2 regions of the Paenibacillus sp. FJAT-27812 genome follow, and region 2 is predicted to be linked to the other one. Evidence: riboswitches for the same ligand, from Rfam matches in the RefSeq annotation. Region 2 holds a riboswitch; the other holds the start of a gene.
What was found. A riboswitch is a leader RNA that binds a small molecule or an ion and turns the genes downstream of it on or off. The one in region 2 is predicted to bind cyclic di-AMP.
Positions count from the first base shown of each region.

Region 1: linked by a shared signal. The riboswitch ahead of ADU23_RS00800 (TrkH family potassium uptake protein) and the one ahead of ADU23_RS13545 (C40 family peptidase) in region 2 are both predicted to bind cyclic di-AMP.

Region 1 is NZ_LIGH01000001.1:179,301-184,413, forward strand. Features, by position in the region: gene ADU23_RS00790 (cation:proton antiporter) at 1-351, opposite strand, end outside; gene ADU23_RS00795 (potassium channel family protein) at 376-1,038, opposite strand; gene ADU23_RS00800 (TrkH family potassium uptake protein) at 1,057-2,397, opposite strand; cyclic di-AMP (ydaO/yuaA leader) riboswitch at 2,484-2,688, opposite strand; gene ADU23_RS00805 (CPBP family intramembrane glutamic endopeptidase) at 2,935-4,563, shown strand; gene uvrC (excinuclease ABC subunit UvrC) at 4,532-5,113, opposite strand, start outside.
Region 2 is NZ_LIGH01000001.1:3,220,601-3,225,713, reverse strand. Features, by position in the region: gene ADU23_RS13555 (carbohydrate ABC transporter permease) at 1-380, opposite strand, end outside; gene ADU23_RS13550 (ABC transporter permease) at 399-1,325, opposite strand; gene ADU23_RS13545 (C40 family peptidase) at 1,838-2,314, opposite strand; cyclic di-AMP (ydaO/yuaA leader) riboswitch at 2,318-2,456, opposite strand; gene ADU23_RS13540 (ArsR/SmtB family transcription factor) at 2,642-3,007, opposite strand; gene ADU23_RS13535 (copper resistance D family protein) at 3,192-4,268, shown strand; gene ADU23_RS13530 (heavy metal translocating P-type ATPase) at 4,441-5,113, shown strand, end outside.

The DNA.
Region 1 (5,113 bases), 3.0 Mb from region 2:
ATGGATAGCTGTACCCGCCACGATCACCGTTATGAGAACGCCAGGAACGCTTAGCAAGGCAACCGTCCATTTGACTTTGCTCAGCCCGCTAAGACTAATATTGCGTCCTCCATCAAATAAAATGACCGTTGATCCTACTATTAAAATAAGCTGGTTAATTAACGAACTGCTCGATTCATTGATCCAATGAAGGCCTTGGCCGAGCAGCAGCCCCACTAATATAAACGCAGCTACATCAGGTATACGAAGTTTAGCTGCCGCACGCCCTGCAAGCATGCCAGCCGTTACAATAAGTATTAGCAAAATAAGCAAGTGATGAATGATTGGCGTTACAGCGGTTTCCACCTGCATATCACTTCCATTCCTATAAGCAGCCTAACGAATAACGGTTGCCTCAAAATCTTCAATTTGCTCATTCGTCCCGATGATAACCATAACGTCTCGTTCAGCAAGCACATCGGTTGCCGTTGGTGCAATAATGATGCCCGATGGCTTGTTGATTGCGACGATGCTGCAGCCAAACCTGGCGCGCGGGTTCAGGTCATGCAGCGATTTGCCATTTAAGCACTGCGGGACGGCAAGCTCGGCAATCGTATATTCTTTGGATAGCTCTATATAGTCAAGCAGATTGGGAGAAACAAGCTGATGCGCAACACGGATACCCATATCCCGCTCCGGATACACGACACGGTCTACGCCGATCTTCTCAAGCACGCGGCCATGCAGCTCGCTCATCGCTTTCGCAACAACCTTCTTGACCCCTAAATCCTTAAGCAGGATGGTCGTTAAAATGCTTGCTTGAATGTCATCGCCAATGGCGACGACGCCGCAGTCAAAGTTGCGCACGCCAAGCGAACGAAGCGTTTCCTCGTCCGTACAGTCCGCAGATACCGCATAGGTCAGAACGCCGCTCATTTCCTGAACGGCCTCCTCGTCCTTATCGATGCCAAGCACCTCATTGCCTAGCTCGATGAGTTCTCTGCCTAAGCTTGAGCCAAACCTTCCTAAACCTATTATGACAAATTGTTTCTTCTTCATACCCACTTGCAGCTTCCCCTATCCAATCGTAATTTTGCCTTCAGGATGCCGGTACAATTCTTTTTCTGTGCGAGGCCCCAGCGCGTAAGCTAATGTCAATGGCCCAAGCCGTCCGGCAAACATCGTTAATGCAATGACTATTTTCCCTACTGTGCTGAGTTCCGGGGTGACGCCGATCGACAATCCTACCGTACCGAACGCAGAGGTTGCTTCAAATAATAATTTAATGAACGCCTGATCCTCTGTCATTGACAAGGTCATCGTCACAATAATAACTAAACCTAACGAGATTAATGTAATCGTCAGCGCCTTGAAAATTCTGTCTTTGCCAAGCCGGTGCCGGAACATGACAATATCCTCGCGACCGCGAATCATCGCAATAACCGCTCCGACCAGCGTCGTAAAGGTTGTGGTCTTGATGCCGCCGCCTGTCGAGCCCGGCGATGCGCCGATAAACATCAGGATGATCGTAAAAAACATCGTCGCTTGCCGCAAAGCCGTATAATCAAGCGTATTGGCTCCTGCCGTCCGCGGCGTGACCGACTGGAAGAAGGAGGATAAAATTTTGCCTCCCCAATCCAACGAGCCAAGCGTCTTCGTATTGGAAAATTCAAATATAAAAATCACGATAGTGCCTACTGCAATCAAGGCTCCCGTCATCGACAATACAACCTTGCTGTGCAGCGACAGCCTGCGGTTTTTGCGGTACTCCATCAGATCCGACATGACAACAAAACCCAATCCGCCGGTTATAATAAGCATCATTGCCGCTATATTAACAATGGGATCCGATACATACATCGTTAAGCTTCTATAGCCGCCAAAAATATCGAATCCCGCATTGTTGAACATAGAAACCGCATGGAATGCGCCAAAAAACAACGCTTTGCCAAAGGGCATATCGAACGCAAACCGGGAGGAGAATAACGTGAACCCCACAAATTCTATCGCAAGCGAATATACAATGACCCGTCTAATAAGCCGAACGATGCCTTCCATGCTCGATTGATTCATCGCTTCCTGCAGCAACAGCCTCTCTCGCAATGAAATTTTTTTGCGCAGCACTAGCGCAACCAGCGTGGCCATCGTCATAAAGCCAAGTCCGCCGAGCTGAAATAGACACATGAGAATGACCTGTCCGGGGACGGAGAAATATGTACCCGTATCTACGACAACCAGCCCCGTTACGCATGTCGCTGACGTCGCCGTGAACAGCGCATCGATGAACGGCAGCCTCTCGCCGCTTGCCGATGCAAATGGCATGGATAATAATACGGCACCTAGTAAAATAATAAGCGCAAATCCGCTAACCAATATGCGCGGCGGCGACCACTTGAGCACATTCCAATCTATCTTCATCCGCTACCTTCTTCTTTTGTTTTATCATAATTGCTTGTTTTTAAGCATAAAAAAAAGCACTGGAAACTCAAGTGCTCTGTGCGATGAGTCCTGTTCCAATACGCCTACGAGGTTAGCTGTCGGATTCGGGCCTGGACAGGCAGCCCTATTCGGCGGCAAGAGATCATGCTCCTCCGCTAAAATTCACCCCATGCCGCCAAATTTGAACCGCTTTTGCTTGCAGCTTGTTCCACTCATTTGACAACTTTATGGTTCCCCCGTTTTCCTTAGGAAATTCGGCTGTGCTATTCAATTTAGTATGACGTTAACGATTATAATCCCAAATCAGTCCCGATATAAAGGTGATAGATATGACAAAAGGGACGATATTTGCTCAAATTAGGGCAATGGAATGAAGCAGCAAGCTCCAAGCTTGCTGGACATCGTTATTTCGCTGTTTCTTGTGTGCAAGCGGTCATCTCCATTGGATAATTCAGGGATTAATATGTTAATGTATTGTCATAAGCTACTCATTATAAAGACAGTAGGGGTGAATCCATGATTGATTCTATCAAGCCTAACGAATGGAAACGTTTTTTATGGGCAGCGATTGCTTGCTTTATTATTTATGCAGCCGTAGACATCGCTCCCATGTTCGCATCCATCGCATCCGGCGAATTAAACACAAAGGTAATTGAGAAGTCGACCGCTGAGAGCCGCGCGGCCGCTTTCGCGGAGAAACAGACAGGACTGACGGTGAAATCGGCTAAAGCCGTCCACCAAACCGATAAAATCATGAACGGTTATTTATCCAAAAATAAACTGACCAAAACGTATGCTGACAAATACGACTCTAGTTTCCCGACAGATACGTTCCAAGTTGATTTGAAATTTATTGGCGGCGGCAGCGGCTTCGTTTACGTACATATGCAAAGCGAAAAAATTGTGGCATGGCGTTTTCTAATCGATGGCGAGGAGCTGTCGGACGCAGATAAAACGAAGGAAGCTATCGCTTTCCTAACGAATCAAAGCTTCAGCGGGGTTGAATTTCAAGGCAATCAAATATTGGACAACGGAGATTGGCAGGGCCAGCCAAAAACGGATTATGCCATTAAGGACGCAAAATTAACGATCCATATCGACGCGCGAACCGTTGATGGGCGCACGGTCATAACCAAATATAAGCCCGCCTTTGCCGCCCCGGATGATTATGTCAGCTATGTGAAAAATCAAGACAAAATAGCTGGTTTCCTTACCGGCTTCGGTTACTTGTTCATGAGTTTCGTTCTGTTCATCTTGGCGATCATCTATGCCGTTCTGTACCGGAAATTCACTTCCTTCAAATATGGAATCATATTGACCATCATTTACTTTATCACCTATATCATCATGAATCTGAATGTGCTTGACGGCATTCGGGCCTCGATGGGCGAGGCTGATATGGCCGGAGCGACTACGACGGTTACGGCTGTCGTAACGGTGCTGCTAACCATTCCAATGGCCGGCGCGATTTATATTTCATTAATCGCAGGCGATGGCTTATGGAAGGCACAGGGCCGCGCATTATGGCCGCGCTTCGGGCAAAAAGGCTATGGTGACCATGTATGGCGCAGCGTTGGCCTCGCCTATTTATTCGCGATTATTTTGTTCGCGCTGCAATCCGTCATCTTCATCGCTTTAAGGCTGACCATTGGCACCTGGGATACGTCGGACGCTACGCAGTCTCCTTACAACATGAGCATTTTATGGCTCATGCCAGTGCTTGCTTGGGCGGCTGCGATTTCGGAGGAAGCTGTCTTCCGCTTCTTCGGTATCGGATTATTCCGCAAATGGTTCAAAAATACGTTTGCCGCAGCGCTGCTTCCAACCTTCTTCTGGGCGCTCGGACACGTCATGTATCCGTTCTATCCGTCCTCGACAAGATTGATCGAGCTGATGATTATCGGGCTCATATTCAGCTTTATTTTCGTCCGATACGGCTTGATTACGTCCATGTTCACCCATGCGATCTTCAACAGCGTAGCGGTCGGATTATCGCTGCTGACGATTGGCACAGCGCCAAATATCATCTCGGCGATCTTCTTCTCGGTGCTGCCGGTGCTGATTGCCTTTGTTCTCAAATATTTGAGCCACAAAAAAGAGAAGAAGCCGTCTGTTACGACGACTCCTCCCCTAGAGCAGCTATAATTTGCGAAGCTAGTTTATCACCAATAGATAGGGGCCGAAAGTCTTCGACTGAGGCCTCTTTTATTTTTTTGATCGAGCCAAAATGTTTCAGCAGAAGCTTGCGTCGCTTCTCACCGATGCCCGGAATCGAGTCAAGCTTCGATTCGACCATAGACTTGCCGCGCTGCTCGCGGTGGAACGTTATCGCAAATCGATGCACCTCGTCTTGAATGCGCTGCAGCAAATAAAACTCTTGGCTGTCTCGCGGCAAAGGTACGATCTCGGCAGGATCACCCGTCATAAGCTGCGCCGTTTTGTGCTTCGCATCCTTCACGAGGCCGCATACCGGAATGAATAAACCAAGCTCATTCTCCAGCACATCAAGCGCCGCCGATATTTGTCCCTTGCCGCCATCGACTACGATCAAATCCGGAGCCGCCAGCTCCTCCTTGAGTACACGCTCATAACGGCGCCGGATGACCTCCCGCATCGTTTCATAGTCATCGGGACCTTTTACCGTTTTCACCTTGTATTTGCGGTATTCCTTGCGGTCTGGCTTGCCATCGGTGAA
Region 2 (5,113 bases):
AGGCCGCCGCCAAAAAACATCGTAACCATAAACATGCCCATAAAAAAGTTGCGTCCCATAAAATCCTTGCGGCTTAGCGCATATGCCGCTGGCAGCGTCACCAATAAATTGATCGTCGTTCCAACCACCGTATAAAGGATGGTGTTGCCGTATCCGGTCCAAATGCTCGTGTTCTGGAATACACGCTGGTAGCCTTCAAACGTAATGCCTTTGGGCCATAGCCACATCTCGCCGGAACCGACTAGCTTAGGATCGCTTATAGAAGCGCTGATCATATAAATAACCGGATAAGCTACGACAATAAAAGCCAAGAACACATAGATATAGTTGCAAATGAGAAATACTTTGTCCCGTCCGCTCTCTTTAACGGCGCTCGTCATCGGTCGCACCCCCTTCTTTTACCACAAGCTGTTTTCATTGGTACGTCTTACAATCTGATTCACCACAACTAACACAAACGCATTAATAACGGAATTGAACAAGCCGATCGCGGTCGAGAAGCTGTACTGGGCATCGACAAGGCCTGAACGATACACGAATGTCGAAATGACATCGGATGCTCCCATATTCAGCGAGTTTTGCAGCAATAAAATTTTCTCAAACCCTACTCCTAGAAGACTTCCCATATTTAAAATTAATAATATGGTCATCGTCGGGACAATCGTCGGAATATTAATGTGACGCACCCGTTGGAACCGTGAAGCTCCGTCAATAATCGCTGCTTCATGCAGGCCTGGATCTACGCCTGATAGCGCTGCCAAGTATATGATCGTACCCCAGCCTGCGCTTTGCCATACACCTGAGAGCACATACATCGTCTTAAACCATCTCGGATCAGTCAGAAAATCAGGTGCGTCAAACCCTAGCCATTGAAGCAGGTGCGTGACAATCCCTGACGAAGGCGACAGGAACGTAATGATCATACCCGCCATAACGACGACTGAAATGAAATGCGGCGCATAAGTGACGGTCTGAGCCATCTTCTTAAAGAAGCCGCCCTTAATCTCATTGAAGGCAAGCGCCAGAATAATCGGAATCGGAAACCCGATAGCCAGTTCATACAGGCTAATGCTCAAAGTGTTCCATATCAAGTCCCAGAAGTAATAAGAATCAAAAAATCGGACAAAATGATCAAAACCTACCCAAGGGCTTCCTAAAATCCCTTTTGTCGGTATAAAGTTTTTGAACGCAATTTGTATGCCATACATCGGAAGATAAGAGAAAATAAGAAAGTAGAAAAAGGCGGGGGCGATGAATAGATACAGCTCCCAATTTTGAAACAATCTTTTCCCCACTCTGCTCTTCATCTTGCCCGGCTTCAGCATGCTGCCCGTTGCAATACGTTTAACCTCCTGCATAGAATCACTCCTTCCCCGTTTCGTAATTATTGTTCTTGTTTGTGTTTGGCGATTAGGATTTCACAAATGCTATCGCTTACAATTACAACGATAGCCGACAAACGGAAAACCCGTAAATATGTCGTTTTCCATCTTCATGAAAGCGCATAACTCTTATGAAGATATATAAGGAAAATAACTAGTCCGACTATTCCGACAACAACGATTATGTGTCATTTTTGTCCGAAAACCCCCGGTTTTACTGCATCCGCAAAATATACCAATCGCATTTAAAGCGGCTGACACCCCTTCGGGACAGTCAAAAATGGTGAAATCAAGAATGACATGTATGCGTTTTCATAAAAAGCTTCAAAAAGCGCCTCCAAATTAGCCAGCCGCTTGCGCTACTTTGAAAAGGCATAAAAAAGAGGCCCCGCAAAAGTTCGATGAACTTCTGCACAGCCTCTTATTCAACCTCTGCGGTTATAACCTGCGGCACCTTACTTCGACTCCATCATTGCCGCAAAAGCATCCTCTGTTATTACTCGGCGTGCCGTTACGTAACGCTTCTCATAATAGCTATCGCTCAGCTTCGTAATCGTAACCCCTTTGCTTGTAGAAGAATGAGCGAACTTTCCTTCTCCTATGTAAATGCCTGCATGGGAGACTCCTTTTCCGCTTGTATTAAAAAATACAAGATCTCCCTCACGCAGCTCATCTTTATTGACCTCAGTACCCGTCTCGGATTGAGACTGGGATGTTCTTGGCAGCTTCACATCAAACTGGTTAAAAATATGTAAAATAAAGCCCGAGCAATCAAATCCTTTATTCGTTGTGCCGCCCCATTTATACGGAGTTCCGATAACATCGCCTACTGAAGCGTCAAGCACCGAGCGCTCTGACTTCTCAGCGAGCACGCTCCCTCCGCCAAGCAATAACATGATGCAGGATAAAAATACGACTAAACTTCTTTTCAAAGCTGCTTCTCCCTTCGCTGCCTACGAGGTTAGCTTATGGGTTCGGTTGAAGATCCCTATGCTGTAGGATAATCCTTGAGCAATTCACCCTAGGTGGTTCCCCCGTTTCTTACAAAAACAAAGAATTAGGCACGTAAATAGACTACATAGTATAGTTTAATTCGATTGTTTCAGCCATAATCCTCCAAAATCTATATTAGAATCCTTTCATTTTTCATTATCTTTCCTTTTGGTTTGTCAAATAGTTGATTTATTCATGCCAAAACTGTGCTCGAGCTAGCCGATAAAAAAAGAGTATCCGTATTTACATACAGTTACTCTTTGCTTTTAAGCGTGCTCCAAATGCTTCAAGGTTTGAACAAAAATCTCTTTGACATGGTCATCATCAATGGAGTAATAAACCGTCTTGCCTTCCTTGCGGCGCTTAACGATTCTCACATTGCGCAAATAGCGAAGCTGGTGGGAAACGGCGGACTGCGCCATGCTGAGTACGAGGCATAAATCATGCACGCATAACTCATGGTTCAGCAAAGCATGTATCATTTTAACCCTTGTAGGATCACCTAGCGCTTTAAAAAGCTCAGCCAAATCAACCGCTGTCTGCTCCTGCAGCTTTGCTTGATTTAACACATTCAGATTCATATCGGTGCCTAAACAAGTATCGTCGCATTGTTCTTCCACTACTCGATCCATCTCTCTTTGCCACCGCCTTTATATTCGTACTTTTCATTATATCAGAAAGATTACGTTTAAGGCAGTCTATCCTTGTATATCAAATTTTCGGTCATTTGTCATATGAGCATACATTCATTTATTGCCAATTATGATATGATGCTTTAGAAACTAACCATCGAAACGGAATTTGGAGCTGGTAACCTTGTATATTTACTTTTTCGAAACACTGCTTTATTTGTCCTTTGCCTTTACTGGCGGTTACATATGTCTTTTATTCGTTCCTGACCGCTCAAAGCCAGCCATTAAATATCCAGTGGACTTATTCCAATACGCGATTCTCGGCATTCCATTATTCTCGTTTATGTCAATCATACGAACAACGATTGTCCTCAGCGATTTTGCCGAAAATATGTCCTTTGTGCAAATTTTGCTCATCGTATTAAAGGATTACAACTACGGGAACGCATGGATCTGGAACCTTATCATCTGTACGGTCATGTACATGATCACGGTATTAAGCGGCTTTCAGCATAAGTGGACCAAGTGGCTGCTTGCCATCACCTGGATATGCAGCATACTTGCTCACGGATGGGCAAGCCACCCGACCGGTTTCTCCGCCACATGGGGATTTCTCTCCCAATCCATCCATGTCGCTGCCGTATCGATTTGGCTTGGAACGCTTCTCTTGGCAGCATGGTTCACAAGGGGCGAACTGAGATGGAACGCTTTTATCCGCTGGTTTACGCCGCTATCGATTGTAAGTATGGCGCTTATCATAGCCGCTGGGCTAGTGATGATGTCGCTTATCGTTGACGGATATATCAATTCATGGGGCATCAATTACGGCGAAGCCCTTCTGCTCAAGCATCTTGTCTTTCTGCCGCTTCTCCTTCTTGGCTTTATGAACGGTTTTCTGGCGAAGCTAACGAATAATGGCAAAGATGAACGCAAGCTGCTATGGTGGCTTCGCCTTGAAACGTTTGTAGCCCTTGCGGTTCTTATCATTACAGCCTTTATGGGCGTACAGGAGCCCCCGCATGAAGACGAGTTTGAGCTGCCGACGCCTTCTCCGTTATTTAAGCGGCTGCATGGCCAAATGCAAACCTTAGACCTGCAATGGAGCTGGGGTTTTGCGCCGCTTGCGATGATCGCACTCGGGCTCATTGCTCTGGCTATGCTGATTCCTCTATATAAAAGAGAAAAACGCGGCCTATTTATCACAAGTATGTTAATGGGTATATTGCTTCCGTTCCTCGGTATACTCTTATCTGTTAAGTAAAGGCACGAGATCATTTCCTGCGAATATGATACCATCGGACTGTTTAGAAACAGCTCGATGGTTTTTTTATGTTTTTATGTCACATTTGGGGAGAATAAGTTTGACATAAATGTTGGATTCGCATATTATATGAGCAAGTATTCATATATTGATTTTGAAAGAAGGCTAACGTATGAATGAATATCGCATAAAGGGGCTGTCCTGCGGCGGATGCGCCCTCCGTATGGAGGAAGAGATCAAGCAATTGGAGCATGGCGATGATGCAAAGCTTAGCTATAACTCAGGAAAATTAACGGTTAATCCGCAAATTTCCATGGTCGAAGTCAGAAAAATTTTAAAATCGGACAATGCCTACATCGAATCGAGCGCGGAATCAAATACCGAGCACAATCATAATCACCATGATCATGACGGTCATACGCATGATGGACATGATCATGGTCATGACCACAGCCATGAAGACGGCAATGGGAAAATGCTGAAATTGCTCATTACATCCGGCGTTGTTTATGTCGCGGCATTGCTGCTTGACGGCGTACTCGACAAACAAGCGGTCATTATTTTGTACGTGCTTGCGACGATTATTAGCGGCTACACCACCTTTTTCCGCGGACTCAAAAACCTATTCAAACTAAAATTTAATATCGATACGTTAATGACGATTGCATTAATTGGCGCGGTTGCCATTGGCGAATGGAAGGAAGCTACGCTCGTTGCCATTTTATTTGGGCTTAATGAGCTGCTCGAAGGGTATGGAATGGAGAAGGCGCGGCGTTCCATGGAGGCTTTACTCCAAGTTGCCCCTAAGGAAGCCTTAAAGCTGGACAACGGCCAAGAGGTGATCG